DNA from 2 places in the Mesorhizobium sp. M1D.F.Ca.ET.043.01.1.1 genome. Region 2 is predicted to be linked to the other one. Evidence: predicted binding sites of a transcription regulator. Region 2 holds the regulator's gene; the other holds the start of a gene.

Region 1 (15,813 bases), 2.9 Mb from region 2:
GACCGGGTCGCACATCCTCGACCCGGAAAACATCATCAACCGCGCCACGCGCGCCATCAAGGACGCGGTGCCGGAGATCGGCATCATCACCGACGCCGCGCTCGATCCGTTCACCAGCCACGGCCACGACGGTATCTTGCGCGACGGCATCATCGTCAACGACCAGACGGTGGAGCAGGTGGCGGCGGCGGCCGTCATCCAGGCAGCGGCGGGCGCCGACATCATCGCGCCGTCCGACATGATGGACGGCCGCATCGGCGCAATCCGCGACGCGCTCGACGCCAACGGTTTCCAGGACGTGGCGATCATGTCCTACGCGACGAAATTCGCCTCTGCCTTCTACGGTCCCTATCGCGAGGCGGTGGGCACCGCCGGCCTCCTCAAGGGCGACAAGAAGACCTACTATATCGACCACGCCAATTCCGACGAAGCCGTACGCGAAGCGGAGCAGGACCTCGCCGAAGGCGCCGACATGCTGATGGTGAAGCCGGGTCTGCCCTATCTCGACATCATCCGCCGGCTGAAGGACGAACTGCAGATGCCCACCTTCGCCTACCAGGTGTCGGGCGAATATTCGATGATCAAGGCAGCGGCCGCCAATGGCTGGATCGACGGCGAGAAGGCGATGCTGGAATCGCTTCTCGCCTTAAAACGCGCCGGCTGCGACGGCATTCTCACCTATTTCGCGCCGACCGTGGCGGAGATGCTGAGGGGCTAGGCCCTCCTCCAATACCTTGCTGCATAACCGGGCGCCGGTTCGGCGGCGAGTTGGTTTTGCTCGCCCCCAGAAATTACTGCTTGCAATCCGCAATCGGTTCAGCTATCCCATAACCACTTGCAAATTACAACCGGTTCAGGAGGCAATGATGTCCAAGCTGTGTGTCAACGCTTTCACCTTGGCGCTCGACGGCTACGGCGCCGGTCCTGATCAAACTCTCGAAAACCCGCTCGGCGTCGGCGGCGAAGGTCTGCATAAGTGGCTGATCGACACCCGCACCTTTCGCGAGATGGTAATCGGCGTGGACGGCGGCACCACCGACATCGATGACAGCTTCGCCGCGCGCAGCTTCGAGAATGTCGGCGCCTGGATCCTCGGCCGCAACATGTTCGGGCCAATCCGCGGCGAATGGCCCGACGAGAACTGGAAAGGCTGGTGGGGCGACAACCCGCCCTACCACGTCCCGACCTTCGTACTGACCCATTACAAGCGCGATCCAATAGTCATGGATGGCGGCACGACGTTCTATTTCGTCACCGACGGCATCCATTCGGCGCTCGAACAGGCGAAGGCGGCGGCAAACGGAAAGGATGTGCGCGTCGGCGGCGGCGTTTCCACCATCCGGCAATATCTCCAGGAGAAGCTGATCGACGAGATGCATCTCGCGATCTCGCCAATCCTGCTCGGCTCCGGCGAGCACCTTTTCGCAGGCCTCGATATGTTGAAGCTCGGCTACCGCTGCACCAGCCAGGTCGCGACGGCAAACGCCACGCATGTGACGATCGGGCGGGCGTAGCGCCCTCTCCTTCTCCCCTTGTGGGAGAAGGTGGCCGAGCGAAGCTCGGCCGGATGAGGGGTGCTCCAGCTTGGCAACACCCTTCAAATCCCGCCGCCTCATTTCTTCCAACACCCCTCATCCGTCGCCTTCGGCGACACCTTCTCCCACAAGGGGAGAAGGAGGGGTGCCTCAATACTTCTCCGGCACGTAGAGTTCGCGCGGCAGCACCTGGCGCTCGTATTGCGGGTTGAAGACGCGCTCGGGCAGCGTGATCTCCTCGTGCGGCACGTCCTCGTAAGGCAGTTGCTGCAAGAGATGGTCGATGCAGTTCAGCCGGGCGCGCTTCTTATCGTTGCCCTCGACGATGAACCAGGGGGCTTCCTTGATGTTGGTGCGGGCGAAGGTCTCCTCCTTGGCCTTGGTGTACTGCTCCCAGCGCACGCGCGACTGCAGGTCCATCGGCGAGAGCTTCCACTGCTTCATCGGATCGTGGATGCGCATCAGGAAGCGCATCTGCTGCTCCTCGTCGGTGATCGAGAACCAGTATTTGACCAGTGTGATGCCGGAACGGACCAGCATGCGCTCGAATTCCGGCACGTCGTGGAAGAACTCCTCGACCTGATGCTGGTCGGCGAAGCCCATGACGCGCTCGACGCCGGAGCGGTTGTACCAGGAACGGTCGAACAGCACGATCTCGCCGCCAGCGGGGAGATGCGGCACGTAGCGCTGGAAATACCATTGCGACTTCTCGCGCTCGGTCGGCGCCGGCAAGGCCACGACACGGGCGATGCGCGGGTTGAGCCGCTGGGTGATGCGCTTGATGACGCCACCCTTGCCGGCGGAGTCGCGGCCCTCGAAGATCACCACCAGCTTCTTCTTGTGGTAGGCGACCCAGGACTGCAGCTTGATCAGTTCCGACTGCAGCCTGAGCAGCTCGCGGAAATAGGTCATCCGCTCCATGGAGGGCGGATGCGACTTCTTATAGATCTTGGCGATCTCGAGCGAGAGCGCAGGTTCGGAAAGCTCGAGCTCATAATCTTCGTCGAGCGTGTCCTCGAGTTCGGCTTCGAGCCAGTCCTTCGCCCCGGAATTTGTTTTGAGTTCGTTCATCACATTGCTCCGCCTGCCTGTTAGCCGCCTTCGCTTCGGGTGCGCTCCAGCATGGCCGGACATGCAACTCCGTAAGCCGACTGAGATACAGACCCGCAATGACGGTTTTATTGCAAGGGCTGGCCTATTCGATATCTGACCGGCCCGTATCGATGGCGGGGCGACAAGCCGCTCGAATTGTCCTACAAAATGCCCTCGCCTCTTTCCGGCGCACAGCCACGGCGCGCCTCTTCAAACAAAATCGCGAGGACCCCGACATGGAATACCGCACCCTTGGCCGTTCCGGCCTGAAGGTTTCGACATTGACGCTCGGCACGATGACCTTCGGCGGCACGGGCCCGTTCGCCGCCGTCGGCAATTCCGACCTGTCGGAGGCCAGGCGCATCATCGATACCTGCATCGACGCCGGCATCAACCTCATCGACACCGCAAACGTCTATTCGAACGGCCTGTCGGAGGAGATCGTCGGCGAGGCGCTCGGCGGCAAGCGTAAGAACGATGTGTTGATCGCCTCCAAGGCGCGCATGCGGATCGGCAGCGGCCCCAACGACGAAGGCCTGTCGCGCCATCATCTGATCCGCGAATGCGAGCGGAGCCTGAAGCGGCTGAAGACCGATGTCATCGACATCTATTTCCTGCACGAATGGGATGGCGTCACACCGCTGGAGGAGACGATCGCCGCGCTCGACACTTTGGTCGGCCAGGGCAAGGTCCGCTATGTCGGCTGCTCCAACTATTCGGGCTGGCAGGTGATGAAGGCGCTCTCGATCGCCGACAGCCACCATCAGCCGCGCTTCGTCACCCAGCAGATCCACTACACGCTGGAAGCGCGCGAGGCCGAGTACGAGTTGCTGCCGATCTCGGTCGACCAGGGCCTTGGCGTGCTGGTGTGGAGCCCGTTGGCGGGCGGCCTGCTTTCCGGCAAATACCGCCGCGACAGCCCGACGGCGCGCCAGCTTGCCGGCTGGTCCGAGCCGCCGATCCGCGACGAGGACAGGCTGTGGCGGATCGTCGACCTGCTGGACGAGATCGGCAAGGCTCGCGGCGTTTCGGCGGCGCAGGTGGCGTTGGCCTGGCTGCTCGGCCGCCCAGCCGTTTCCTCGCTGGTGATCGGCGCCCGCAACGAAGCCCAGCTCAAGGACAATCTTGCCGCGGCGAGCCTGACGCTGTCGCTTGACGAACGCCTTCGCCTCGACGCCGTCAGCCGGCCGCCGGTGCTTTACCCATACTGGCACCAGCAGTTCACCGCCAGGGACCGCTTCGGCCCGGCCGATCTGGTGCTCGACCGCAGCGATATCTGAGCGATTGCGCAACCTCCCACGCCCCAGAGCGGTTCAGCATTTGATAGGATCGCTGATCCGCTCTAGCTGTTTGTTTTCGCAATTCCGGACGGAAACCGCCACGCACTTTCCTGGAATTGCCCTAAAAGGCGCGGGTCAGCCCGCGATAAAACGCCAGACTTCCGGGTCTGCTTCGATCTGGCCGCTCAGCACGAAATACTTGTAGAGGACGAGCAGCGAGACCGCCCGTTCGTCCCTTTCGTTGCTGAATCGGCGGCAATATGCGTTGGCCGCCGTCGTAATGCGTTGGGCTTCTGCCGGATGCTTCTCGAAATAGGCGATCTTGTCGGCGACATCCGAAAAATCCGGCGCCAGCGGCACGTAATGGACATTGGCTTCGAGCTCGGCTTCGGCAAACCAGGTTTCGTAGGTCGGAGGCGGCATCAGGCAGAGCGAATTCGAGCTCATGATCCATTTCAGGTTCGTCGCCACGTCGTTGCCTTCGAGCGAGACGATGTAGCGGAACTGCCGCTGCTGCGGGATCGTGAGATACGGCTTGCGGTAGTCCTCCGGCGCGCTCGGCTTGGGCGAGCCCGCATCGCACAATGGCACGTCGCGCACGGCATCGACGAACCGCTTGCGGATCGGATTATTGAAATCGCCGCGCCAGACCGCCATCGGGCGCTTGTCGGCGAAGGACAGATTGTCCCTTGGCATGTTGAAATGGCGGAACTTGTCGAGCTTCATGATCACGGCGTTGCCGTTGCCGTCGCGGATCGGCCGGTCCTTGACGATTGCCGGTATCGCGGGCACGTCGACGACATCGCCGAATTCGAGATCGATGAGCAGGTCGCGATCGAAGTAGCGGGCAAACTCCTTCAGGTCGTAATAGTACATGCTGCCGAACTTGGGTATTTGTCCGGCCGGGACGGCAGCCGGGCTCGGCACGAAGCTATGGTCAAGCCTGTTGTAGTAGTTGACGCGGTCGCGGACCGTTTTGCTGGAGAGCTTCGCCTGCTGCAGCCGGCCGGCCAGGCGCTGGCGAAAGAGAGCCTGCGGCAGCACATCGCGCGTGATGTTGCGAACGAAATAAAATACCCGCGCTGCGGTGCGTAAGGGCGAGGCCATGCGTCCGTCGTTTCAAAGATGTGCCGTCGCGCCTCCTACAGCATTGTGCCGAACATCTTGCAAGCCCACGCAGCCCGATGGACTTGTGAGATTCCTAATATTCGGCGATACGGCACGAGATCAGGCAGCGACGACGGCGAAGCCCCTGGCCCGCAGGCCGCGCCGGTCGTCATGCAGCGACGTCACCAGCCGGTCGCGGCTGCCCGCGATATGCACCGAGAGCAACAGCGCCGCGTCCTCGCCATCACCGGCCCGCACAGCTGCCAGGATGGCATGGTGCTCGGCCCAGGCACGGCCAAGGGCTTTCTCGTCGCGCACTTCCAGCCAACGGGCGCGAGACAGCCTGGTCATCGCGTCGCGCACGGCCCGCAACAGGAATTCATTGCCGGAAAGCCTGGCCAGCTCGATGTGAAAATCCATGCCGACACGGTGCCATTCCTCGCGCGGCGTGTCGGCGTCGCAGGAATCGAGCATCGCTGCGATCACCTCGACCCCGCTGCGATCATCGAGGGAGGCCGTCAACCGCACCGCCGCCACTTCGACCGCCTCGCGATAGACGGCGATCTGGCCAAGCTCGGCAAGATTGATCGGCGCCACCGTCCAACCCCGGCCATCGCGGCCGATCAGCCCCTCGGTCTCGAGACGCAGCAGAGCCGCCCTGACCGGGGTGCGCGAGGCGCCGAAGCGACTTTCGATCCAACGCTCGGTCAGCCGCTCGCCTGGGCCGATCTCGAGGCCGAGGATCATCTCGCGAAGCTGCCTTTCGACATTCTGCATCTGCGACATTGGCGTTCCGCTTTTCGGCGCCGCATTGACAGCGGCTGGGTTGAGGTTCATGACGGATACCGACCTGGTATCCCAAAACGGTATCCGGAACAATCCCGGGCAGGCATGACATGGCGGACGACACTTCGGAACAGAGCGGCTACAACGTCCATTGGCGGCGCAATCTCGCCGTCTGCTTCGCCGGCTCGTTCAGCACGCTGATCGCCATGACGCTGCTGTTGCCCTTCCTGCCGCTTTATGTCGAGCAGTTGGGAGCCGTGGGGCATGCCGCGATCGTGCAGTGGTCGGGCATTGCCTATGGCGCCACCTTCTTCGCGGCGGCACTGGTCGCGCCGCTTTGGGGGCGGCTCGGCGACCGCTACGGCCGCAAGCTGATGCTGGTGCGCGCTTCGTTCGGCATGGCGATCTGCATGTCGCTGACCGGCATGGTGGAAAGCGTGTGGCAATTGGTGCTGCTTCGCCTGCTGATCGGCTTTGCCGGCGGCTACTCCTCGGGTTCGACGATATTGGTGGCGATGCAGACGCCCAAGGACCGCTCCGGGTGGGCGCTCGGCGTGCTGGCGGCCGGCATCACGGCGGGCTCTCTGGTCGGCCCGCTGCTCGGCGGTCTGCTGCCGCCCGTGATCGGCATCCGCGCCACCTTCCTGCTCTCGGGCGGCGTCATCTTCCTGGCCTTCCTGGCCACGACCTTCCTGATCAAGGAAAACCCGCCGGCGCCCAAACCTGTCTCGGCGGCAAAGCCGAAGAGCGGCTGGTCGCAGATCCCCGACAAGCGCCCGGTGGTCGCGATGCTGACGACCGGCATGCTGCTCGCCTTCGCCACAATGTCGATCGAGCCGATCATCACCGTCTATGTGCAGCAGCTTGTCGAGGACCAGAGCAAGGTGACGATGGTCGCGGGCGTGGTGATGTCGGCGGCAGCACTCGGCACAATCCTGTCCTCCTCGTGGCTGGGCAAGCTCGCCGACCGCGTCGGCCATTGGAATGTCGTCGTCGGCGCTCTCGCGGTCTCGGCGCTGCTGCTCATCCCGCAGGCTTTCGTCAGCGACGGCTGGCAGCTCATCGGTCTGCGTTTCCTGATGGGCCTGGCGCTGGGCGGCCTGCTGCCCTGCATCACCAGCGTCATCCGCCACAACATCCCGGACGGCGTCGGCGGCAATGTGCTCGGTCTGTCGATCTCCGCGCAATATGTCGGCCAGGTCGCTGGACCGCTCGCCGGCGGCTTCGTCGGCGGCCATTTCGGAATGCGGGCGGTGTTTCTGGGCACCTGCGTGCTGATGGCGCTGGGTGCGGCCTATAACTGGATTGTCCAGTCGCGGCGGGCGCGGCATATGCTGCTGGAAGCCGGCGAATCCTGATCGGCGCCCACCCGAAGACGGAGCATCAAAATGAGCCTTGCCGGGCAGTCCTCAAATGGCGGCAGCCGTATCCTCGTGCTGGCGGGCGGCCTCGTCGGCGCCGCTGGCGTGGCGCTTTCGGCCGCCGCCGCGCATCGCGGCGGCGCCTTCACCGGCACGGCGGCGTCTTTCCTGTTGATGCATGCGCCGGTCTTCCTCGCCATCGGCCTTATCGGCGGCAACCGGTGTCTCAGGATCGCAAGCCTGCTGCTGCTCGTCGGCCTGTTGCTGTTCTCGAGCGATCTTCTGGCCCGGGATTTTCTCGGCTCGCGACTGTTTCCGATGTCGGCGCCGATCGGCGGCACCCTGCTTATCGCCGGCTGGCTGGCGATCGCGGTCTCGGCATTGTGGCGCCTGCGCCCTCAGATCGGTTCATAGCGACAAGGTCCGGCGAACGGAAGCGCGCCGGTGTCACCGGCGCTTCTGAAAAAGGTTGCGCCTGCGCGTCGCCGGCTTCGCCGCGCGCTGCCGCTCCGGCCGGTCGGTCGCCGGCGAGATGCCCCAATAGTTGCGATAGATGTCCTGGAAAAGGTGGCTGATCGGATGCATGACGGATCTCCATTTACTGGATCGATTTATTGAATCGATCCAATCGATCGACGCAAAAAAGACTGGCTGCTCAGGCGCGCTTGCGCTCCACGACGAAGTGCGGCTCACGCTTCCACGCGCTTGCCTTGCCACGGCGCCGTTCACTCAGCGCGCCCGAGGCAATGCCCCAATCGTTGCGATAGACGTCCTCGAACAGACAGTTGATCGGATGCATGGCACCCTCCTTCTGCATTTTTGCTCCAACCCGTTCAAAGTGATTGGATCGATTCAATCATATGCATCACGCCGCCGAAGTCAAGCAAAATTTGAATCGATCCAAGAAAAATGTTAGATGACCGGCAACCATTACGCGGTCATGTTCGTCCCGTGACCGGATTCGGAGGAACGACATGACATCACCCGTCGAAGGCCAGGCACGACCCGTCCGGCTGGCCGACATCGCCAAGGCCGCCGGCGTCTCGCACGGCACGGCCTCCAATGTCTTCAGCCGCCCCGAGATCGTGCGCGCCGAGGTGCGCGAAAGGGTCAAGGCGGTGGCGGAGGCGATGGGTTATGCCGGCCCCGATCCCAAGGGGCGCCTGCTCCGCGCTGGCAAGGTCAACGCCATCGGCGTCGGCACGACCGAGCCTCTCTCCTATTTCTTCGAGGATCCCTTCGCCCGCGTCATGATGGCCGGCATCTCCGAAGCCTGCGACGCCACCGGCGCCGGCATCGCCCTGGTCTCGGCCGCCAACCAGGAAAAGCTCGCCTGGAACATCCAGAGCGCGCTCGTCGATGGCTTCATCCTGTTCTGTATCGAAGGCGGCTCGCGCCTGGTCGACCTGACGCGCGAGCGCAGGCTGCCCTTCGTGGCGCTGGAGCTCGGCTTTCATGATGAGACCATTTCGGCGATCGGCGTCGACAATGTCGCCGGCGGCCGGCTCGCCGCGCGCCATCTCGCCGAGCTCGGCCATCGTCGCTTCGCGGTTCTGTCGCTGACCCTCGGCGAGGACCGCACCGGCTTCGTTACGCCGGAAATGGTCCGCTCAGCGGTCTATACGGGAACACGCGATCGCCTCGCCGGCTATTTCGAGGAGTTGTCCCGCTTCGGCGTCGACACGACAAAGATCCCGATCTTCGAAACCGAAAACGAGGAAAAGAGCACCAGGGCTGGCCTCGAAGCGATCTTTTTCGGCGGCGAGCGGCCGACCGCCATCCTGGCGATGTCGGACAGGATGGCCCTGATCGCCATCGAATGGCTGACCGCGCGAGGCCTCAAAGTGCCGGAGGACGTCTCCATCGTCGGCTTCGACGGCGTGCCGGACGCCGCTCTCTGCGAACCGCCGCTGACCACTATCGCCCAGCCGATCACCGAGATCGGCCGGCGGGCGGCGCGCATGATCCTCGACTTCGACGGCACGGTGCGGCGCGAGACGATGGGCGTCGAGCTCATCGTCAGGGCCTCGACCGGCCCAGCGCCGAACGCCTGAGCGGAATCAATACCCGCCTGCCCTCGCCGGCACCGGCTGCGGGCCGAACGCGGCGCGCGCGGGCTCCTCGCGCGCCGGCTTGGCGCGGGCCGGGCCGAGACCGGCGAGCCATTCCAGATAGAGCGCCAGCGCGAACTGCATGGCGATGCCGGCGGCGATCAACAGCGTGTCATAGGCCAGGCCGCCCGGATTGATCAGTTTCAGCACCTGGGCCGCCATGGCGATCACCGTGCCGGCTATGAACACCGGCAGCGAACGCTTGCCGAGGATCGCCAGCGGATTGTCGGGCCTGACGCGGAAGAGATTCGACACGGCCGGCAGGGCGACGATCATGTAGCTGACCGCCAGGATGTGCAGCAGCCGCGGCAGCGACAGGAAGGTCTTATCGAAGCCGCCGATCACCACCGGCAGGTTGAACCAGGTGATCTGCCCCCAGAGCGGGCTGTGCACCCAGATCGCCGCGCCGATCACATAGACCAAGGCAAAGCCCACCAGCCAGCGGTTGAGCGGAATCTCCCCGCCGCGCCTGACGTGGAGCATGGCGGCAAGGCCGATGTTGAACAGGAACTGCCAGGACAGCGGGTTGAGGAACCAGAGACCCGGCTCCGGATAGTTCGGCGGCGCGATCTGCCAGACCCCGGCAACCAGCCACAGCAGACCGGACACAATCAGCGCAGCCACCGGTCGGTAGCTGACGAACAGGACGAAGGCCGGCGCCGCCAGCAGCAGCGCGGCATAGACCGGCAGGATGTTGTTGTAGCCGAGTTGATGGCCGAGCGTGACGATGCCGAGCAGCACTTCCGGCGTGTTCTTCATCAGCGGCTCGATGTTGATCATTTTCAACAGCTCCGGCCGATGGGCAAACATCGCCGCGGCGCAGAACATGGCGATCACCGCCATGGTGATGACGATATGGGTGACATAGAGCACGCCGGCGCGCCGCCACATCTTCAGGGTCGCCAGCAGCCTGCCGCCGGGCTTGAACTTGGTGCCATAGGCAAGCGCCACCGAGATGCCGGAGATCAATACGAAGGCCTCGGCCGCATCGGAAAAGCCGAGGTTCTTGTAGGTCAGGTTCTCGAAGAAGGTGCCCGGCACATGATCGACGAAAATGGTGAGCAGCGCGAGCGCGCGCAGCACGTCGATACGCGTGTCGCGATCTTTGATACGCGCATCGCGATCATAGATACGCGCATCGCGATCATGGATACGCATGTCGCGCTCAGAAACGGGGATGGTCATCGACAAAAGGCCTCAGAGCTGGTGTTTCATCTCCAGCAATGCGACCCCCGACGCACCGCTTCGATTCCTCCCGTCGGGAGTCTATCGGCGCAGAAACGGTCTGAAATGCGCCCGGTTCAATCAACTTTCGCGGAGCTTGAAAACATTCCGTTTTGAAGCCGGCAAATCAGCGAAATCACCATGAAATCAACAGGATGTGATCATGTCCGAACATGTCAACAAAAACAGCGTGCTGCACGATGATCTGCCTTTTTCCTACCGCTTGATGAAACCGGCAAATGACAGCGGCGAATGCCTTTTCGTTCTGCACGGATCGGGGGTGGACGAAACGACGCTGGCGCCGCTGGCAAGGCAGATCGCGCCGCGCGCTGTGCTTGTCGCGGCACGCGGCCGCATCCGCCAGGAGGACGGTTTCCGCTGGTTCGAGCGAATCACGCCGACCAGTTTCGAGCAGTCGAGCATCCGCGCCGAGACGGCTGCCTTCGCCCGATTCGCAACTGAAGCCGCGCAACGCCACGGGCTCGATCTCTCACGCTCGACTTTCCTCGGTTATTCGAACGGCGCCAATCTGGTTTCCACGCTCATGCTGCTTCATCCCGGGCTGGTGCCGCAGGCTGCATTGCTGAGAGCGATGCCGGTGCTCGACGACGCGCCGGCGACCGATCTCGCCGGAACGCGGGTGCTGATCATCGCCGGCGCGGCAGACCAGACCTATGGGCCCTTCGCGCCGGCCCTGGTGACGCTGCTGAGCGAGCGCGGCTCCGAGGTCGATGCGCGCATCGTCGCGTCGGGCCATGAATTCGGTGATGCCGACACCGCGATCGCACGGCAGTGGCTTGCCGGGTCTGCGCCGACTGCCCGCAGCACGCTTCCATCGCCCGGTGCTGAAGGGTAGCGCATCTCACAGATCGGCAGGGCGTGCCGCTCCATTGTCATATCTCTGTCATACACTGTCTATCGAGATACCGTTCGCTCAGGGGGAGGTCCCAATGGCCGACGAGAACAGCATCACTCTGCTCGACGACACTTCGAAATTGCCTGCCATCGCCGCAAGCCCAAGTGAGGTCGCCAGGATCGAAGGTGGCATCGACATCGGCGACCGCGCCGCGATTTCCGTCTTCGGCGATCGCGCCCAGCAGTCGGTCAGCGACTACGCCGACAAGATTCTCTCGCAGATCCGCAACCGCGATCTCGGCGATACCGGCACGCTGCTCACCGATATCATCATGAAGGCGAAGAACCTCGACCCTGCCTCGCTGAAGGAGGAAGGGTTCCTGAGCAATCTGTTCTCCTCGTTCAAGGCACGGCTCGAGCGCTTCAAGGAAAAATACGAGGACGTCGCCGGCCAGATCGACCGCATCGGCCTGGAGCTCGACCGCCACAAGGACACGCTGCGACGCGACATCGCCGTCCTCGACGACCTGCATGAGCAGACCAAGGATTCGATCCTCAAGCTCGATGCCTATGTCCAGGCCGGCAAGAAATTCGTCGACGACTACCGCGCCAACCAACTGCCGAAGCTCAAAGCCGAGGCCGACGCCAAGGCCGGCGATGCCGGCGGCACGCTCGAAGCGCAGTTCTATCAGGACGCGATGCAGGCGCTCGACCGGCTGGAAAAACGCGTCTTCTATCTGGTGCAGGCGCGCCAGCTCGGCATCCAGCAGCTGCCGCAGATCCGCATCGTCCAAGCCGGCGACGAGACCTTGATCGAGAACCTGCAGGCGACATCCGCGCTGACCGTGCCGGCCTGGAAGCAGAAGATGGTCATCCTGCTCGGCCTCACCAACCAGAAGTCGGCGCTCGAACTGCAGAAGACAGTGACCGACGCCACCAACGAGATGATCCGCCAGACCTCGAAGATGATGAAGGATCAGGCCATCTCGATCGAGAAGCAGGCGCAGCGCGGCATCGTCGACGTCGAGACGCTGGCCGAGGCCAACCGCGATCTCATCGACACGGTGCAGGGCGTGCTCAAGGTCCAGCAGGAAGGCCGCCAGAAGCGGGCAGAGGCGGAGAAGCAGATGGACCAGATGACCGCCGACCTCAAGAAAGCGCTCACCCAGGGCTGACGAAAACCCGATGTCGAAATCGCTGACGTCCGTTCTGGTCCTGGCGGTCTCCTTGCTGCTCGCCGCCTGCAATTCGAGCGAGGTCAAGTTCTCGATCGTCTCCGGTTCCGAAAACACGGTGCTGGAGCCGATCGTGCAGGAATTCTGCGCCAAGCAAGGCGCGACCTGCACCGTCTCCTACCAAGGCTCGCTCGACATCGGGCTCGGCCTGCAGAAGCCTGGCGGGCTCGACCAGGACGCGGTCTGGCCGGCGTCGAGCGTCTGGGTCGACCTGTTCGATTCCGGCCGCAAGGTGCGCAACCTGACCTCTGTCGCGCAGATGCCGGTCATTCTCGGCGTGCGCAAATCAAAGGCGGCCGAGCTCGGCTGGATCGGCAAGGATGTGTTTATGAAAGACATTCTTGCCGCGGTGAAGGACGGCAAGCTCAAATTCCTGATGACCTCGGCGACGCAGTCCAATTCCGGGGCCAGCGCGTATCTGGCCATGCTCTCCAGCGCGCTCGGCGGCAAGCAGGTGATCGAACCCGGCGACCTCGACAATCCTGGCGTGCACGACACGGTCAGCGCTCTTCTGCAAGGCGTCGAGCGCTCGTCCGGCTCGTCGGGATGGCTGGCGGACCTCTATGTCGATTCCGCGCGCAAGGGCACGCTCTACGACGCAATGTGGAACTATGAAGCGACGCTGAAGGAAACCAACGACAAGCTCAAGCAGATGGGCGGCGAGCCGCTCTATGCGATCTATCCGGCCGATGGCGTCGCCGTCGGCGATTCCCCGCTCGGCTTCATCGACCACGGGCGCGGCCCGGACGTCGAAAAATTCTTCACCGACCTGCTCGCCTATCTCCAGTCGGATGCGGTGCGCAAGCGAATCGCGGAAACCGGAAGGCGGCTGCCGCTCGCCGGCGCGGCCGTCCAGGCAACGGCCGAGCCGGACTGGAATTTCGATCCAGGCAAACTGGTGACGTCGATCCGCATGCCCGAGCCGGCGGTGATCCGCACGGCGCTCAATCTCTATCAGGAAGCCCTGCGCAAACCCTCGCTGACGGCGCTCTGCTTCGACTTCTCGGGTTCGATGGAGAACGAGGGCGAGACGCAACTGCAGCGGGCGGCGCAGTTCCTGTTTACGCCTGAAAAGGCAAGTGAGGTGCTGGTGCAATGGACGCCGTCCGACCACATCTTCGTGCTGCCCTTCGACAGCACCGTGCGCAACATCTTCGATGCGACCGGCGATCCGGCGGGCCAAAGCCAATTGCTCGGCGCGGTGGCTGAACAACATGCCGGCGGCGGCACCGACATGTATGCCTGCGCCGACCAGGCGCTGCAGAAGATTCTGGCGACGGCCGACCTGTCGAAATATCTGCCGGCCATCGTCATCATGACGGACGGGCGCACCGACGGCAGCGCAGAACCTTTCCTTGCCCAGTGGCGCCAGGCGCCGGTGCGCGTGCCGGTGTTCGGCATCACCTTCGGCGACGCCGACAAGAGTCAACTCGACAGCCTGGCCAAGGCGACCTCGGCGCGCGTCTTCGACGGCGGCGCCGACCTCGCCGGTGCCTTCCGCGCGGCGCGCGGCTACAATTAGGGCTGACGATGCGCGGCTTGTTCGGCAATGACTGGAACTGGGTCGTGGCGGGCCTCGTATCGGCCGCGCTGCTGATCGGAATGAGCACGCTCACTCACTTCCCGTTCCTGGTCTCAGCCGTGATTTCAGTTCTGGTCTTTGCCGGGCTTATCTTCGTTTTGGCTCCGCGCCAGCTGTTCGAAGGTCTCGATCTCGGCTCGATCGGCGGCGGCCAGGTGGCGTTCGCACGCGAACTGCTGGCACAGGCGCAACCCGCGGCCGACCGGCTTGCCGCTGCGGCTGGCTCGATCGCCGACAAGGACATGAAGGCCAAGGTGAAGAACCTTTCCGACATCGCCGCCGACGTGATCTCCAGGGTCGAGGCAAAGCCGGCAAGCGCGCCATCGGTGCGGCGCTTCCTCACTTATTACCTGCCGCAGGCGGCGGAGGTCGCGGAAGGCTATGCGACGCTTGCCGACCGGCGAGCGCCGAGCAAGGAACGGCTCGCCAAGATCGGCGCTGTGATCGCCAAGCTGCAGGACGCCTTCGTGCATTATGCCGACAGCCTGGCGGACTCCGAGCTCGGCACGCTCGACGTCGATTTGCGACTCATTCAGGAGTCGCTGAAAGAGGATATCGGTCGCTGATGGCCCTTTCACGCCGCGCTTTCGGACTGGGATTGCTGGGTGCCGCCGCCGCGGGCACGGGCGCTACCTGACTTTGAAGGATCGGCCGGAGTTTCGCGGCTATCTCGGCAACCGGGCGCATCTGTTCGGCTTCATCGGCGGCGAGAAGCAATCCTTCCTTGCCGACCCCGATGTCGTCCACGCACTCGGCGGCTACGGACTGGAACTCGATGCGCGCGTCGCCGGCTCGGTCGAGATGGTGCGCGAGCCGGCCTTGCTCACCCAGAAGCCGCAATTCCTGTGGCCGTCCTCCTCGATCATGGTCGATCTCGCACGCAAGAACGGGGTGGCGATCCGCAACGACCAGGTGGTGCTCAACTCGCCGATCGCGGTCTATACTTGGGGGCCGGTGGTCGAGGGACTGAAGAAGAGCGGGTTGGTCACCGTCGCCGCCAAGGGCGGCTACAACCAGCTCGACCTCAAGGCCCTGCTTGACGCCATCCTGGCCGGCAAGAACTGGTCGGATCTCGGCATTTCCGAGCTTTACGGCCGGGCGCGCATCGTCTCGACCGATCCCAACCGGTCCAACTCCGGCTTCATGTTCGCGGGACTGGTGCTCAGCCTGATGAGCGGCGACGTGGCGACGCAGGAACTGCTGGCCCGGCACGGCGAAGAGGCGAAGTCGATCTTCCGCGGCATGGGTCTGAAGTCGTCCTCATCGGGAAAGCTGTTCGACCAGTATATCGCCGGTGGTCTCGGCGCCGAGCCGATGGTGGTGGGCTACGAGAACCAGCTGGTGGAATGGGCGCTCGCCGACCCGGCGCGCTGGCAGCGTGTGCAGGCCGGTTCCGGCGCCAAGCCGGAAATCCTCTATCCGCGCCCGACCGTCTATTCGGCGCATCCGCTGATCGTCATCGATCCGGGGGTCGACACGCTACTGGAGGCCCTGACCAGCCAGAAGCTGCAGGAGCTTGCCTGGTCGAAGCATGGCTTTCGCGGGCCGCTCGGTACCGTCGCCGCCGGCAGCGACACGATCGCCGGCGTGCGGCCGGCGGAAATCGAGGCGGTGCTGCCGATGCCGGCGGCCGACGTGATGCTGG
Region 2 (15,813 bases):
CCTCGGTCACCTTGAGCTTCAGCTTCAAGCGCGACGGCACGCTGATCGGCCCGCCGAAGCCGACGGCCATCAAGGTCAGCGGCGACGACAAGGCGCGTCAGGCCTATGTCGACGCGGCCACCGCGGCCCTGCGCAACTGCCTGCCGCTCAGCTTTTCGCCGGCATTGGCCAAGGGAATTGCCGGCAACGTCTTCACGCTTCAGTTCAATTCGCCGAAGCAATAGCAAGCGCCGGGGCTATCCCGACGCAAATGCTCCGCGGCGCGTGACCGGAACGCTGTTCCAGGACCAGGCAAGGCCTGCCCCGGGCAATCAACAATCAGTGCGGCAAGGATGCGCGCCTCGCCTTGCGGTGACGTGCTTTGCCAACTCCGGCATCTCGAACACATAGTCGTTCCAGGCCGACTCCGGAATCTGTCCGGCCAGATAGCATTCCAGCAGCAGATTTTGCTCCGGCGTCAGATGCCTCGGCGCCCGCTCGTGATCCAGTCCAAGCGAATGGATCAGGTTCCTGGTCAGGCCAGAGACGGTGAAGTGAATGGACATCGACAGTCTCCCTCGCGCAGCACAGATAACGTCCGATGCGGGCCAAAGGTTTCATCGTCAGCCCGTGATCGAGGGCCGCCGGACATCGATTGGCAGGCGCCGGCCGGTGCGGAGTGGTTTTTGGCGTCTGTCCCATTCTTGAAATGAAAGCGTAATATTCATTTACAAGATCGGTCATAACACTCAGTGTAAGAGGCCGATTGAGGCGCTCTACTTTGCAATCGTGACGATGAGCCTAAAGCCGTTGTTTTATGCATGTCGCCCAAAACAGCTGTGCATTTTCGGGTGACAGGCATTACTCGCAGACGACGCGATAGCGCTTGCCGGCTTCGCTGACATTCCTGCAGGCCAGCGCCTTCTCCGGCTGGGAGGAAGCATCGGGCAAATCCGGCTGAAGGGAAGGGGTCGTCGAAGCCGGCCTGAAATGTCTTCGGCCGGGGGGACCCGCAGGCGCGCCCGGAGGCTGCGGAAATACGTCCGAGGCAACCTGCCTCGAGGCGGTCGTCCCCGGCGGGGCCTTGTCCCAGATGCGCCTGACGTCCATCCGGCTTGGAATGACGACGGTTCCGTCGTCGCTGCGCGCGCAGCTGCTTGCCGCCAGCAGCGCCGGGCAGAGAACAAAAGTCAGCATTCGACCAAGCATCGGCAATACCCCCGGACAGTCTTATATCGCGGTGGCGGCGGGGCAGCCAACGGGCGGATTACCGCAGCCGGCATCGGACCAGGGTCTGACTAAATGGAATTGCGCGGAGGTGGTTCCAATTCGTTAAGGTTAGCGGATCGTTAATGCTTCTGAGGCACTGTTCGCCGACGAACCACGAAGGCGGTTCGGCGGGGGTGGCGACAGCATGGCGGACTTGGACGAGACGGGCGGGACAGGCGGCATGCGCAATCCCCTCGAAGCAGCGGTTGCGCGTGGCGACGATTCGTCCGGCAACGAACAGCATCTTGCCGATCTCGATCGCACGATGGACGCCATGCATATGGGCATCGTGCTTTTGGACGCCCGGCTCGACACGTTGATCATCAACAAGGCCTATCGCGACCTGTCCAGGATTCCGGACGGGGCCGTGGCCGTCGGTGCCCCATTCAGCCACCTGATGGACCTCAACCGCCGCAACGGCATCTATGGCGAGATCGGCGAACAGGAGTGGCAGCGCTACCTCGCCGCCCGGATCGCGGAGATCCGCGCCGGATCCGTCGCGCCGCGCGAGTTCGTCCATGCCGACGGCCGGACGATGATGTTCTCGGTGACGGCGCTGTCCGAAGGCAAGCGCCTGCTGACCTACTATGATGTCACAGAGGTCAAGCGCCGCGACGCCGAGATCGAGAGAGCCAACGCCAGGACGGCCGAGACGTTCACCAATCTTCGACTGATGGTTGATTCGATGCCGATCGGCGTCATCGTCCTCGATACCGATCTCAGGGCGGAGGTCATCAACCGCGCCTTCTACGACTTCTGGAAGATCGATCCGCGCCGCGCCACGGTGGGCTGCGGCTTCCGCGAGCTGATGGAGGCGAGCCGCGACGCCGACCCCTATGGCGCCGACGAGGCGGCCTGGCAACGCCACATCGCCGAACGCGAGGCGGAAATCCGGGCGGGTGTCGCCGGCTCCAGGCAGTTGCCGCGCATTGACGGCCGCACGCTGATCGCCTCGCTGGCGCCGCTTGCCGGCGGCAAGCGGCTCATCTCCTATGTCGACATCACCGACATGAAGCATCGCGAGACTGAGGCCGACGATGCGCGCAAGAACCTCGCCACCGTGCTGGAATCGCTGCCGGCCGGGGTCATCATCTACGATCGGGACGACAAATTCGTCTTCGCCAACCGCAAGCTGCAGGATACGCTGCCGGCGCTGAAACCGGCCTGGCAAGCGGGCTGCACGTTCCGCGAGGCACTCACTCTCGGTCATTCCGTCGGCTATTTCCGGTCGAGCGGCGACGCCGAGGTCGACAAGCTCTACAGCATCGAGAAGGAACGCTGGCTCGACGCCATGCTCGGGCGCTATCGTTTGCCAAATTCCTCCTACGAGCGCCAGAATCCCGACGGTCGCTGGTACCAGGTCTACGACATGAGGACCGACGACGGCACGTTCATCGGCGTGCGCGTCGACATTTCCGATCTCAAGGCGCGCGAGAAGGCGCTGCGCGACTCGATGCGCCAGATCGACCTCTACCGGCATGTCATGGACGAACTGCCGGTGGCGGCCTTCATCAAGGCAGAGGATCTCAGCATCGAGTTCGTCAACAAGGCCTGGTGCGCGCTGACCGGCATCCCCAAGGAAGATGTCATCGGCAAGACGGACCGCCAGCTTTTCGGCACCCATGATGCCGAGAGCTACAGCCAAGACGACACCGAGGTCGTCGCCACCGGCAAGGGGCGCGAGGTCGAGGAACCGGTCACCCATCGCGACGGCACCGTGCGGCAGCTGATGACGCGCAAGAACCGGCTGGTGGCCATCGACGGTTCGGTGCATCTGGTCGGTTCCAGCACCGACATCACCGACGTCAAGGCGCGGGAGCGGGCGCTCAAGGAAAGCATGAGCGAGAACGAGGTGTTCCGCAGCCTGATCGACAACGTGCCGGTGTCGATCTATGCCAAGCGCTCGGATCTGCGGCAGTTCTACGTCAACAAGGGCTGGTCGGATCTCACCGGCTTCAGCAAGGACGAGGCGATCGGCAAGACCGACGTCGAAATTTTCGGCGCGGACGGCGAAGCTTTCATCGCGGGGGATCTCGCGGTGCTGCGCACCGGCGAGACGCAGGAGATCGAGGAAAAGGTGACGCTGCCCGACGGCAGCGTGCGCCACCAGTTCGCGCGCAAGGGCGCGATGATCGCGTCCGACGGCTCGCTCTACCTGATCGGGTCGACCACGGACATAACGGAACTGAAGCAGCGCGAGGCCGAGCTTAGCGAGGCGCGCCAGCGCGCCGTGCTCGCCGACCGCGCCAAGTCGGAGTTCCTCGCCAATATGAGCCACGAGATCCGGACCCCGATGAACGGCGTGCTCGGCATGGCCGAGCTGCTCGCCAAGTCCGACCTCGACCCGAAGCAGAAGACGTTCACCGACATCATCGTCAAATCGGGCAACGCGCTGCTCACCATCATCAACGACATCCTCGACTTCTCCAAGATCGACGCCGGCCAGCTGGTGCTCGACCCGGCGCCCTTCAATCTCGCCGAGGCGGTCGAGGATGTGGCGACGCTTGTGTCGACGCGCGCCAAGGAGAAAGACCTCGAGCTCATCGTCCGCGTCCAGCCCGGGCTCGACGGGCAGTTCGTCGGCGATGTCGGCCGCCTCAGGCAGATCGTCACCAACCTGCTCGGCAACGCGGTGAAATTCACCGACGAGGGCCACGTGCTGGTCGACGTCACCGGCGAGCGGGTTCCGGCCGGCACCAGGCTCACCATCTCGATCACCGATACGGGTATCGGCATTCCCGAGGACAAGCTGAAGCTGGTGTTCGAGAAGTTCAGCCAGGTCGACACCTCCTCGACGAGGCGGCACGAGGGCACCGGCCTCGGCCTTGCCATCACCTCGCGGCTGGTCGAGCTGATGGGCGGCGAGATCGGCGTCGACAGCGCCGAGGGCAAGGGCTCGACCTTCTGGTTCACCGTCACGCTGCCGCGGGCGGAGCGCGGCGGGCAACGGATCATGCCGGTCGACGTGACCGGCGCTCGCGTGCTGATCGTCGACGACAACGCCGTCAACCGCTCGATCCTGAGCGAGCAGATGGCGTCGTGGACCTTCGATTCCTGCGCGGCCGAAAGCGGCGCCGAGGGACTGAAGGTGCTGATCGCGGCCGCCGCCTATGGCGTGCCTGTCGACTGCGTCGTGCTCGACTACCAGATGCCGGGCATGACAGGCGCCGAAATGGCGCGCATCGTGCGCAATACGGTCGGCCTCGCGCATACGCCGATCATCATGCTGACCTCGGTCGACCAGTCGCTCGCCACCGCCGCCTACCGCGATCTCGGCATCGATGCGCAACTGATCAAGCCGGCACGCTCCTCCATCCTCCTGGAGACGCTGGTCGCCACCATCCAGCGCCATCGCCACACAACGGCGGCCGCCCGGCCGCCGCTGGCAACCGGAACCGGTTCCGCGCATGGCGTGCCGCCGCAGCCATCGCAGCCGCAGGTGCCCGCGGCGGCGTCGAATCGTACCCTGCTGCAGCCGCCGTCCGTCCGCGCGCGCCCGCGCCCGGCCGGCGCGGAGCGCGGGCTCGACATCCTCGTCGCCGAGGACAATGAGGTGAACCAGCTGGTGTTCACACAGATCCTCGGCGAGACAGGCTATCAGTTCGAAATCGTCGGCAACGGCCGCAAGGCGCTGGACGCCTTCAGCAAGCTCAACCCGCGCATGATCCTGATGGATGTGTCGATGCCCGAGATGAGCGGTCTGGAGGCGACCGCCGCCATCCGCCGGCTCGAAGCGGAGATGGGGACGCATGTGCCGATCGTCGGCGTCACCGCGCATGCGCTGAAGGGGGACCGAGAGCGCTGCCTGGAAGCCGGCATGGACGACTACCTGCCGAAGCCGATCAGCCCGAAGGCGTTGCTCGAAAAGCTCGAAAGATGGCTCGGGTCGAACGCCGAAGTCCGGCGCAGCGCCGGCTAACAGTCTTGCTCGCGGAGTTGCCCGCCGCGAGCAGGGTCCGCGGATCGGACGCGGGGCATATGGTGTGATCGCACCATACAAAACGAAGCCCAAGTCGCGACAATGGTCACTGTCGATTCCGCCCTTCGGTTACGGGCGGGAGCAGCGACCGCCGGCAAGGAACAGCGTCGACTCTACCCCAACGGACCCTGTTTTCGGCGATGGCTATGCCATGATCCGCTCTGGCATTCGGGCAACGCGCTCTCGTCCGGATTTTATTTCCGGCGGCCGAGATCCGGCCGCCGGGATAATTTTTGACTCAAAAGTCAGACAAGTTACTGATTCCCGCGGCAAACTCCGGCCGGTCCGCAAAGGGCGGCTGCAGGCTCCTCCAGGCATCGCCGATGAGGCGTTACCGGGCTGACACGAAACTGTCATGCAACTGTAATAATCGAGAGCTATTGCGCTCACGGGCGCCGGCAAAAGGCGGTGCCAAGAGACCATATTCCGAACAGGAGCAGGCCACATGAGACATTTCATCCGCTCGGCGGCCGTTGCGATCGCAATGGCTACGGCGTCCACGCTCACCCTGTCCGCCGCTTGGGCTGCGGACATCTCCGGTGCCGGCGCCACCTTCCCCTATCCGATCTACGCGAAGTGGGCCGACGCCTACAAAAAGGAGACCGGCATCGGTCTCAACTATCAGTCGATCGGTTCCGGCGGCGGCATCAAGCAGATCAAGGCCAAGACCGTCACCTTCGGCGCCTCCGACGCGCCGCTGAAGGGCGACGAACTTGACGGCACCGGCCTCGCGCAGTTCCCGATGGTGATGGGCGGCATCGTTCCGGTCGTCAACCTCGAAGGCGTCAAGCCCGGTGAACTCGTGCTCGACGGCCCGACGCTGGCCGATATCTTCCTCGGCAAGATCACAAGCTGGGATGACGCGGCGATCAAGAAGCTCAACCCCGACGTCAAGTTGCCTTCGCAGGCGATCGCCGTGGTTCACCGTTCAGACGGTTCGGGCACCACGTTCAACTTCACCTACTATCTCGGCGACGTCAGCGCGGACTGGAAGGGTAAGGTCGGCGTCGACAAGGCTGTGGAATGGCCCGTCGGCATCGGCGCCAAGGGCAATGAGGGCGTTGCCAACAACGTCTCGCAGACCGGCGGCGCGATCGGCTATGTCGAATATGCTTACGCCAAGCAGAACAAGCTGACCTACACCGACCTGGTCAACAAGGACGGCAAGAAGGTCGAGCCGACCGCTGCGGCGTTCTCGGCCGCGGCGGCCAGTGCCGACTGGAACTCGCAGCCGGGCTACGGCGTGATCCTGGCCAACCAGGCTGGCGCCGAATCCTGGCCGATGACTTCGGCCACCTGGATCCTCGTCTACAAGAAGCCCGACGACGCCGCGGCCACGACCGAAGCGCTCAAGTTCTTCGCCTGGTCCTACGCCAAGGGCGACGACATGGCCGCCGAGCTGGACTATGTTCCGATGCCCGACGCGGTGGTGAAGAGCGTCGAGGAAATGTGGGGCAAGGACATCGTCGACGCGAACGGCAAGCCGCTCTATTCCGGCATGTAATTCCTGCGGAATAGGGAGGGCGCCACGGCGCCCTCCTGTCTCTTTCGAAATGCGAGGGGCTAAATGACTGCTGTTTCCGAAGCCGTGGCACCGTCCGTCACGCGGTCCAGAGAAGCGACGGTGCGCCGCTTCGCCCTCACCGACACGATCTTCCGGACGGCCACGCGCCTTTCCGCCATCCTTGTGCTGGTCCTGCTCGGCGGGGTCGCGATCTCGCTGATCGCCGGCTCGTGGGAGGCCCTGTCCAAGTTCGGCTTCTCCTTCCTGACCACCGAATCCTGGAACCCGGTCACCGAGAATTTCGGTGCCCTGGCGCCGATCTACGGCACCATCGTCACCTCGGCCATCGCCATTCTCATTGCCGTGCCGATCGGCATCGGCATCGCCATCTTCCTCACCGAGCTCTGCCCGCGCCCGCTCCGGCGCCCGATCGGCATCGCGGTCGAGCTGCTCGCCGGCATTCCCTCGATCATCTACGGCATCTGGGGCCTGTTCGTCTTCGCGCCCTTCCTGCAGACGACGGTGCAGCCCTTCATCATCGGCCTTTTCCACGGCATACCGGGCCTTTCCAGCCTGTTTGCCGGTCCGCCCTACGGCATCGGCCTGCTGACCTCGTCGCTCATCCTTGCCATCATGGTGCTGCCCTTTATCACCTCGATCACCAAGGACGTGTTCGATACGGTGCCGGCGGTGCTGAAGGAATCAGCCTACGGCATCGGCTGCACGACCTGGGAAGTGACCCGGCGCGTGACCATTCCCTACACCCGCGTCGGCATCATGGGCGGCGTCATGCTCGGCCTCGGCCGCGCGCTCGGCGAGACGATGGCCGTCACCTTCGTCATCGGCAACGCGCACCGCATCAGCGCCTCGCTGTTTGCGCCGGGCACGACGATCTCGGCGACCATCGCCAACGAATTCACCGAGGCCGACGGCGAGCTCTATACGTCCTCGCTGGTCTCGCTCGGCCTGATCCTGTTCATCATCACCTTCATCATACTCGCGCTCGCACGCTACATGCTGTTGCGCATCGATAGCCGCACGGGAGCCTGACCGATGTCGACAGCCGCATCGCTCCACCAGAGCCGCAAGCGCAAGAACGCCGTGATGATGGCGCTGTGCGTCGTCGCCGCGGGCATCGGTCTTGCCTGGCTGGCGCTGATCCTCGGCGCGCTGATCTACAAGGGCGTCTCCGGTGTCTCGCTGGCGGTCTTTACCGAGATGACGCCGCCGCCCGGCGACGCCGGCGGCCTGCTCAACGCCATCTACGGCAGCATCGTGATGACCATCATCGGCATCATCGTCGGCACGCCGATCGGCGTGCTGGCCGGCACCTACATGGCCGAGTACGGGCGCTTCTCGCGTCTCACCACGGTGGTGCGTTTCATCAACGACATCCTTTTGTCGGCGCCGTCGATCATCGTCGGCCTGTTCGTCTATGAGCTGATGGTGCGGCCGATGGGGCATTTCTCGGCGATCGCCGGCGCGGTGGCGCTGTCCATCTTGGTGATCCCCGTCGTGGTGCGCACCACCGAGGACATGCTCAACCTTGTGCCCAACGCGCTGCGCGAAGCCGGCACCGCCATCGGCGCGCCGCGCTGGGTGGTGATCCGCTCCGTCGCCTATCGTGCCGCGCTTTCCGGCATCGTCACCGGCATATTGCTGGCGATCGCCCGCATTTCAGGCGAGACGGCGCCGCTGCTGTTCACCGCGCTCAACAACCAGTTCTGGTCGAGCAATCTCAACGCGCCGATGGCCAGCCTGCCGGTGACCATCTTCCAGTTCGCGCTCAGCCCCTATGAGGAATGGCAGCAACTGGCCTGGACGGGCGCACTCATAATCACCCTGACGGTTCTCGGGCTGAGCATTTTCGCCCGCAGCCTTACCGGACGCAGAGAGGACAGATGAAACCGATGTTGTCCACCGACCTTAACGTAGCCGAGACGGCCGTCGAAAAGGCCAAGATCGAGGTCAAGAACCTCAACTTCTTCTATGGCCAGTCGAAGGCGCTGAAGGACATCAACCTGTCACTGCCGGAGCGCAGCGTCACCGCCTTCATCGGGCCGTCGGGCTGCGGGAAGTCGACGCTGCTGCGCGTGCTGAACCGAATCTACGAACTCTACCCGAAGCAGAGCGCCGAAGGCCAGGTGCTGCTCGACGGCAAGAACATCCTCGACCGCTCGCAGGACCTCAACCTGCTCAGGACCAAGATCGGCATGGTGTTCCAGAAGCCGACGCCGTTCCCGATGTCGATCTACGAGAACATCGCCTTCGGCGTCCGGCTGTATGAGAAGATCAGCAAGGCCGAGATGGACAACCGGGTCGAGTCGGCGCTGAAGCGGGCGGCGCTGTGGAACGAGGTCAAGGACAAGCTCAACGCCAGCGGCCAGAGCCTTTCGGGTGGCCAGCAGCAGCGGCTCTGCATCGCCCGCACGGTGGCGGTGAAGCCGGAGGTCATCCTGCTCGACGAGCCGGCATCGGCGCTCGATCCGCTGTCGACGGCCAAGATCGAGGAGCTGATCGACGAGCTGCAGGCCGACTACACGATCGTGATCGTCACCCACAACATGCAGCAGGCGGCGCGTGTGTCGCGGCAGACGGCGTTCATGTATCTCGGCGAGCTGGTCGAGTTCGACCGGACCGAGAAGATCTTCACCTCGCCTCGCGAGAAGCGCACCCAGGACTACATCACCGGCCGCTTCGGCTGAGTTCATACGAGGACATCATCATGGCCCATACGGTCGCTTCCTTCGACGAGGATCTGAGGCAGATCAGCCAGCTTATCCGTGACATGGGCGATCTTGCCGGGTCGATGGTCGGCGCGTCGACCAAGGCTCTGCTCAACTCCGACAACGCGATGGCGCAGCGCGTGGTCTCCGACGATGCCATCATGGACGCGCGGCAGCGCGAGCTCGACGACCGCGCCATCACGCTGATCGCCAAACGCCAGCCGATGGCCGACGACCTGCGCAGCGTGGTCGGCGCCATCCGCATGGCCGGCGACCTCGAGCGCATCGGCGACCTTGCCAAGAACATCGCCAAGCGCGTCGGCTCGGTCGGCGTCAGCGCCGCGCCGCGCGACCTGTCGCACTCCATCGATTCGATGGCGCAGCTGGTGCTGATCCAGGTCCAGGGCGTGATCGAGGAATATACGGCGGGCGACGCCACGGCGCTCGCCAAGCTGCGCAACGACGACGAGCGCATCGACGTCAAATACACCTCCGTCTTCCGCGAGCTCCTGACCTACATGATGGAAGACCCGCGCAACATCACGGCTTGCACGCATCTTTTGTTCTGCGCCAAGAATCTGGAGCGCATCGGCGACCATGTGACCAATATCGCCGAGAACGCCTATTATGTGCTGACCGGCACGCAATTGCCCGCGAACCGTCCGAAACAGGACGAGACGGCGATGTCGGCGCCGGCGGCCTGACAGCGAAGGTAGCTCTATATGATCGCGCCACGCATCATGGTGGTGGAGGATGAGGAGCCGCTGGGGGTGCTGCTCCGTTACAACCTCGAATCCGAAGGCTATCAGGTCGAGGTGGTGACCCGCGGCGACGAGGCCGAGATCCGCCTGCAGGAGAACGTGCCTGACCTTCTGGTGCTCGACTGGATGGTGCCGGCGGTTTCCGGCATCGAGCTTTGCCGGCGGCTCAGGATGCGGCCCGAGACCGAACGGCTGCCGATCATCATGCTGACGGCGCGCGGCGAGGAAAGCGATCGCGTGCGCGGCCTCTCGACGGGCGCCGACGACTACCTGGTCAAGCCGTTCTCGACGCCGGAATTCATGGCCCGGGTCAAGGCGCTGCTGCGTCGCGCCAAACCGGAGGTGCTGTCCAGCGTGCTCAAGGTCGGCGACATCGTGCTCGACCGCGAATCGCACCGCGTCTACCGCAAGAAGAGCGAGATCAGGCTCGGCCCGACCGAGTTCCGGCTTCTCGAATTCATGATGCGGCATCCCGGCCGGGTGTTCTCGCGCAGCCAGCTGCTCGACAATGTCTGGGGCGAGACGATCTATATCGACGAGCGCACGGTGGACGTGCATGTAGGACGCCTGCGCAAGGCGGTCAACAACGGCCGCATGCCGGATGTCATCCGCACCATCCGCGGGGCGGGTTACGCGATCCGCGAGGATTAGGGATATGCTGATATTCAGGTGAGGCCGGCCTGCGAATGGCGGCTTCCTGCGCTTCCGGTACTCACGTACCTAAAGTACGCTCCGTTCCGGTTCTCGGAATCCACCATTCTCGATTCGGCATATCCCGGCGCTTGAGCTTGTGGCTTATGCGACGTGCTTGCCCGTTCTTGCCTGAACGCCCGGCGCGAAGATCTCCTGGTCGACGAAGGTCAGCGCGCGCATGGCGCAGCCTTCGCGGATCAGCGGCAATTCGTTCGGCTCGGTATCGAAGGAGATCGACTGCGAATGCTGGCCGCCGGCGGTCTGGGCGATCGCCTCGCGCAGCGCCGGCTCGATCAGGTCGAAGGCGGCGGCGCTGACGCCGACCATGGCGACCGGCGCCGGGTCGATCAGCGCGAACAGGCTGCCGAGGCTGAAGCCCAGGGCCTCGCCCGCCCGGCGATAGGCCTCGCGCTCCGGACCATCCTTCTCGCGCGCCTTGGCGGCGAGCGCGCGCATGTCGGCATCGCCGACATCGACCGGCTCTGCATCCTCGCTCATCTTCATGGCGCTGCGCCAGATGGCGTAGTTGCCGGCATAGGCCTCGACGCAGCCGCGCCGTCCGCAGCGGCAGAGCGCGCCGCCCGGACGGTGGATCATGTGGCCGAACTCGCCGCCCGAGGAGTGCGTGCCGGTGAACAGCTCGCCCTTCAGCACCAGCCCCATGCCGATGCCGTGCGAGAGCAGGATGGCGATGAAATTGTCGCGATAGCGGTCGGGGTCGCGCCATTGCAGCGCCACCGCCATCATGTTGCAGTCGTTCTCCATGGTCGCCGGGATGCCGAATTCCTTTTCCAGGATGTCGGCGAAGGGAATGTCGGTCAGCGGCGTGATCGGCGACCACAGCATGGCACGGGCATGGGAATCGGTGATGCCCTGGATGCCCATGGCGAGGCGGGCGACGCTGCCGACATCGAGGTCCGGATCCTCCAGCCGGCGCCGCACGATCGCAATGCATTCGCCGATCAGCTCTTCGCGCGGCATGGTAAGGGTATCGAGGCGACGCTGCTCCTCGGCGATGACCTGGCCGGCATAGTCGATGACGGCGACAGAGAGGAAATTCAGCGACAGCACCACCGTCACCACCGCCGCCACCTCGGGATTGAGGGCGAGGCCGACCTGCGGCCGGCCGCGCTTCAGCGAAGCGGTCTCGCTCGGCCTGCTCTCGGCCAGGATGCCTTCCTGGATCAGGTCCGCGCTGATCGCCGAAATGGTCGAGTGGCTGAGTCCGGTGGTTGCGGCGATTTCCGTTCGCGACGGCTGGCCGGCCCGGCGCACGGCCGAAAGCACCATGGCGCGGTTGCGCCGGCGCAGGTCGTCGTGGCGGATTCCGACCGACATTTTCTCCTCCCGGTCAGCGCGGCCTCTTGATAATGCAGGCCGTCGGCGACGCGCCAGATCGGTTCAGTTCCGGACAGAGCCGTCGAACCGCCCTGGATTGTCTCGTTCAATTCCAGCGGAAAGCGTCGCGCTTCCTTGGAACTGTTTTGGGATAGTGGCAGAAGCGGCAGGGACTGTCATTATTTATTGCGGGCCTCGAAAAAAAGTCCGAGGCACCTCAAAAACCATCAGAATCGCAGTTGACAGCGCTTCGGCGTTGCATCACTATTTTTTCGAGGCTCGAAAAAAAGCCTCTGTGCCGGCCTTCGGGCCAGTCTGGGTCGCGCCGCAAGGGCGCAGGGAGGAAATCATGAAGAAATTCGCAACCGCCATGCTGGCGGGTGTCGCCTTGTCGTTGACGCTCGCGTCGGTCGCCGAGGCGAAGGACAAGGTGATCGGCGTTTCCTGGTCGAACTTCCAGGAAGAGCGCTGGAAAACCGATGAAGCGGCGATGAAGAAGGCCATCGAGGCGGCCGGCGACAAGTATATTTCCGCTGACGCGCAGTCCAATCCGGGCAAGCAGCTGACCGACGTCGAAAGCCTGATCTCGCAGGGCGCCAATGCCCTGATCGTGCTGGCGCAGGACGCTTCGGCCATCGGGCCGGCGGTGCAGAAGGCGCTGGACGAGGGCATTCCGGTCGTCGGCTACGACCGGCTGATCGAGAACAAGGACGTCTTCTACCTGACCTTCGACAACAAGGAAGTCGGCCGCATGCAGGCCCGCGAAGTGTTCAAGGTCAAGCCGGAAGGCAACTATGTCTTCATCAAGGGCTCGGGCGCCGACCCGAACGCCGATTTCCTCTTCGCCGGGTCCATGGAAGTGCTGAAGGAAGCCATCGACGGCGGCAAGATCAAGAATGTCGGCGAGGCCTATACCGACGGCTGGCTGCCCGCCAACGCGCAGAAGAACATGGAGCAGTTCCTGACCGCCAACGACAACAAGGTCGATGCGGTGGTGGCGGCCAATGACGGCACCGCCGGCGGCGTCGTCGCCGCGCTGACGGCGCAGGGCCTCGCCGGGACCGTTCCGGTGTCGGGCCAGGACGGCGACCACGCCGCGCTGAACCGCATCGCGCTCGGCACCCAGACCGTGTCGGTGTGGAAGGACGCGCGCGAACTCGGCAAGAACGCCGCCGAGATCGCCTCGCAGCTCGCCGACGGCAAGAAGATGGCCGACATCGCCGGCGCCAAGGATTTCACGACGCCCGGCGGCAACACCGTCAAGTCGCTGTTCCTGACCCCGGTGGCAATCACCAAGGACAATCTCAACGTCGTCATCGACGCCGGCTGGATCAAGAAGGACGAAGTCTGCGCGGGCGTTGCCGCCGGCAGCGTTGCGGTCTGCAACTGAAGCCAGGCCGACAGCGGTTCGAAAGATAGCGCCGCGGCCCCAAAGCCGCGGCGTTCGTCAAAGGGCTTCCCGCTTCAATTGGGCCGGGAAAGCAAATAAAATCGTGGTCCGGCAACCGCGCCAGACGGCAAACCGGTGGGAGGAAATCATGACCGATACGACCTCAAGTACGGTCGCCGCGGACCGGGCACGCGCAGCCGAACTCAGCGCCGCCGGCCGCTTCCTCAAGGCAACCGAACTCGACACGCGCATGCTCGGCATGGTCGGCGCGCTGCTGGTCATCTGGATCGGCATCCACGTCCTGTCGGGCGGGCTTTTCCTGACGCCGCGCAACCTGTGGAACCTGTCGGTGCAGACGTCCTCGGTAGCCATCATGGCGACCGGGATGGTGCTGGTCATCGTCATGCGCAATATCGATCTTTCCGTTGGCTCCGTCGAAGGCGTGGTCGGCATGATCATGGGCGTGGCGCAGGCCGAATTCCTGATCCGGGTCATCGGTCTCGATCTCGGAAATCCCTGGCTGTGGATCATCGCGCTCGCCGCCGGCGTGGTGCTTGGCCTGGCGATCGGCGCGTTCCAGGGCTTCATCATCGCCTATATGGAGGTGCCGGCCTTCATCGTCACGCTGGGCGGCCTGCTGGTCTGGCGCGGATTGGCCTGGATGATCACCAGCGGCCGCACGGTCGCGCCGCTCGACGCCACCTTCCAGTTGATGGGCGGCGGACCGCGCGGCTCGATCGGCGCCACGGCGAGCTGGGTCGTCGGCGTCGTCGCCTGCGCGGCGGTCGCCTTCGCGCTGCTCAACGGCCGCTCGCAGCGCAAGCGGTTCAATTTCCCGCTGCGTCCGGTGTGGGCGGAAGTCTTCCTCGGCGTCGTCGCCTGCGCCGCCATCCTCGGCGCGGTCTCAGTCGCCAATTCCTATCCGTGGCCGGTCGGCATCGTGCGCCAGTACGCCCAGCAGAACGGCGTCACCATTCCCGAAGGCGGTCTGTTCATCGCCCACGGCATCGCCATACCGGTGCTGATGGCGGTCGCGGTCGGCATTGTCATGACCTTCATCACCAGGCGAACCCGCTTCGGCCGCTATGTCTTCGCCATCGGCGGCAATCCGGAGGCGGCCTCGCTCGCCGGCATCAACACGCGCTGGGTGACGATGAAGGTGTTCATGATCATGGGCGTGCTGGCCTCGATCAGCGCCGCCATCTCGTCGGCGCGCCTCAACGCCGCCACCAACGCGCTGGGCACGCTGGACGAGCTCCTGGTCATCGCCGCCGCCGTCATCGGCGGCACGTCGCTCGCCGGCGGTTCGGGAACCGTGTTGGGGGCCATGCTCGGCGCGCTGCTGATGCAGTCGCTGCAGTCAGGCATGGTGCTGCTCGGCATCGACTCGCCGCTGCAAAGCATAGTCGTCGGCGCGGTTCTGGTCGTCGCCGTCTGGCTCGACACCGTCTACCGCAAGCGAGTCTGAGCAAGAACTTCAGGGAGGAGACGCGACCATGGAAAAGACAGCTCCCATCGGCACGCCGCTGATCGACATGCGCAACATCTCGATCGCCTTCGGCGGCATCCGCGCCGTCGACGATGCCTCGATCGATCTCTTTCCGGGCGAGGTGGTGGCGCTGCTCGGCCACAACGGCGCCGGCAAGTCGACGCTGATCAAGATCCTGTCCGGCGCCTACAAGCGCGACGCCGGCCAGATCTTCGTCAACGGCGAGGAGGCCTCGATCTCCAATCCGCGCGACGCCAAGAAATACGGCATCGAGACGATCTACCAGACGCTGGCGCTTGCCGACAATGTCGACGCCGCCGCCAATCTTTTCCTCGGCCGCGAGCTGATGACCGCCTGGGGCACGCTCGACGACGTCGCCATGGAGGCCGAGGCGCGCAAGGTGATGGGCCGGCTCAATCCGCGCTTCCAGCGCTTCAAGGAGCCGGTGATCAAGCTCTCCGGCGGCCAGCGGCAATCGGTGGCGATCGCCCGCGCGATCCTGTTCAATGCGCGCATCCTGATCATGGACGAGCCGACGGCGGCGCTCGGCCCGCAGGAGACGGCCCAGGTGGGCGAACTGGTGCGCCAGCTCAAGGCCGACGGCATAGGCATCTTCCTGATCAGCCACGACATCCATGACGTGTTCGAGCTGGCCGATCGTGTCTGCGTGATGAAGAACGGCCAG

The links. The regulator PhoB, encoded in region 2, activates phosphate uptake and scavenging genes when phosphate is short. The targets are predictions, from matches to a motif close to TGTCATNNANCTGTCAT.
Positions count from the first base shown of each region.
Region 1: ppk2 (polyphosphate kinase 2) is a predicted target of PhoB. The motif match lies at 2,705-2,721, and genes of this name have one in related genera.

Region 1 is NZ_CP034444.1:175,978-191,790, forward strand. Features, by position in the region: gene hemB (porphobilinogen synthase) at 1-718, shown strand, start outside; gene EJ067_RS01010 (dihydrofolate reductase family protein) at 867-1,514, shown strand; gene ppk2 (polyphosphate kinase 2) at 1,686-2,606, opposite strand; gene EJ067_RS01020 (aldo/keto reductase) at 2,864-3,907, shown strand; gene EJ067_RS01025 (glycosyl transferase family 90) at 4,043-5,014, opposite strand; gene EJ067_RS01030 (GntR family transcriptional regulator) at 5,135-5,800, opposite strand; gene EJ067_RS01035 (MFS transporter) at 5,911-7,158, shown strand; gene EJ067_RS01040 (DUF423 domain-containing protein) at 7,189-7,575, shown strand; gene EJ067_RS34325 (hypothetical protein) at 7,609-7,746, opposite strand; gene EJ067_RS34330 (hypothetical protein) at 7,817-7,960, opposite strand; gene EJ067_RS01045 (substrate-binding domain-containing protein) at 8,136-9,215, shown strand; gene opgC (OpgC domain-containing protein) at 9,222-10,430, opposite strand; gene EJ067_RS01055 (alpha/beta hydrolase) at 10,660-11,352, shown strand; gene EJ067_RS01060 (toxic anion resistance protein) at 11,447-12,526, shown strand; gene EJ067_RS01065 (VWA domain-containing protein) at 12,537-14,108, shown strand; gene EJ067_RS01070 (5-bromo-4-chloroindolyl phosphate hydrolysis family protein) at 14,117-14,734, shown strand; partial or broken gene EJ067_RS01075 (hypothetical protein) at 14,734-15,813, shown strand, end outside.
Region 2 is NZ_CP034444.1:4,378,989-4,394,801, forward strand. Features, by position in the region: gene EJ067_RS21270 (hypothetical protein) at 1-224, shown strand, start outside; gene EJ067_RS21275 (hypothetical protein) at 312-545, opposite strand; gene EJ067_RS21285 (PAS-domain containing protein) at 1,394-5,167, shown strand; gene pstS (phosphate ABC transporter substrate-binding protein PstS) at 5,673-6,731, shown strand; gene pstC (phosphate ABC transporter permease subunit PstC) at 6,795-7,781, shown strand; gene pstA (phosphate ABC transporter permease PstA) at 7,785-8,636, shown strand; gene pstB (phosphate ABC transporter ATP-binding protein PstB) at 8,633-9,436, shown strand; gene phoU (phosphate signaling complex protein PhoU) at 9,454-10,161, shown strand; gene phoB (phosphate regulon transcriptional regulator PhoB) at 10,180-10,869, shown strand; gene EJ067_RS21320 (ROK family transcriptional regulator) at 11,014-12,249, opposite strand; gene xylF (D-xylose ABC transporter substrate-binding protein) at 12,599-13,639, shown strand; gene EJ067_RS21330 (sugar ABC transporter permease) at 13,788-15,107, shown strand; gene EJ067_RS21335 (ATP-binding cassette domain-containing protein) at 15,136-15,813, shown strand, end outside.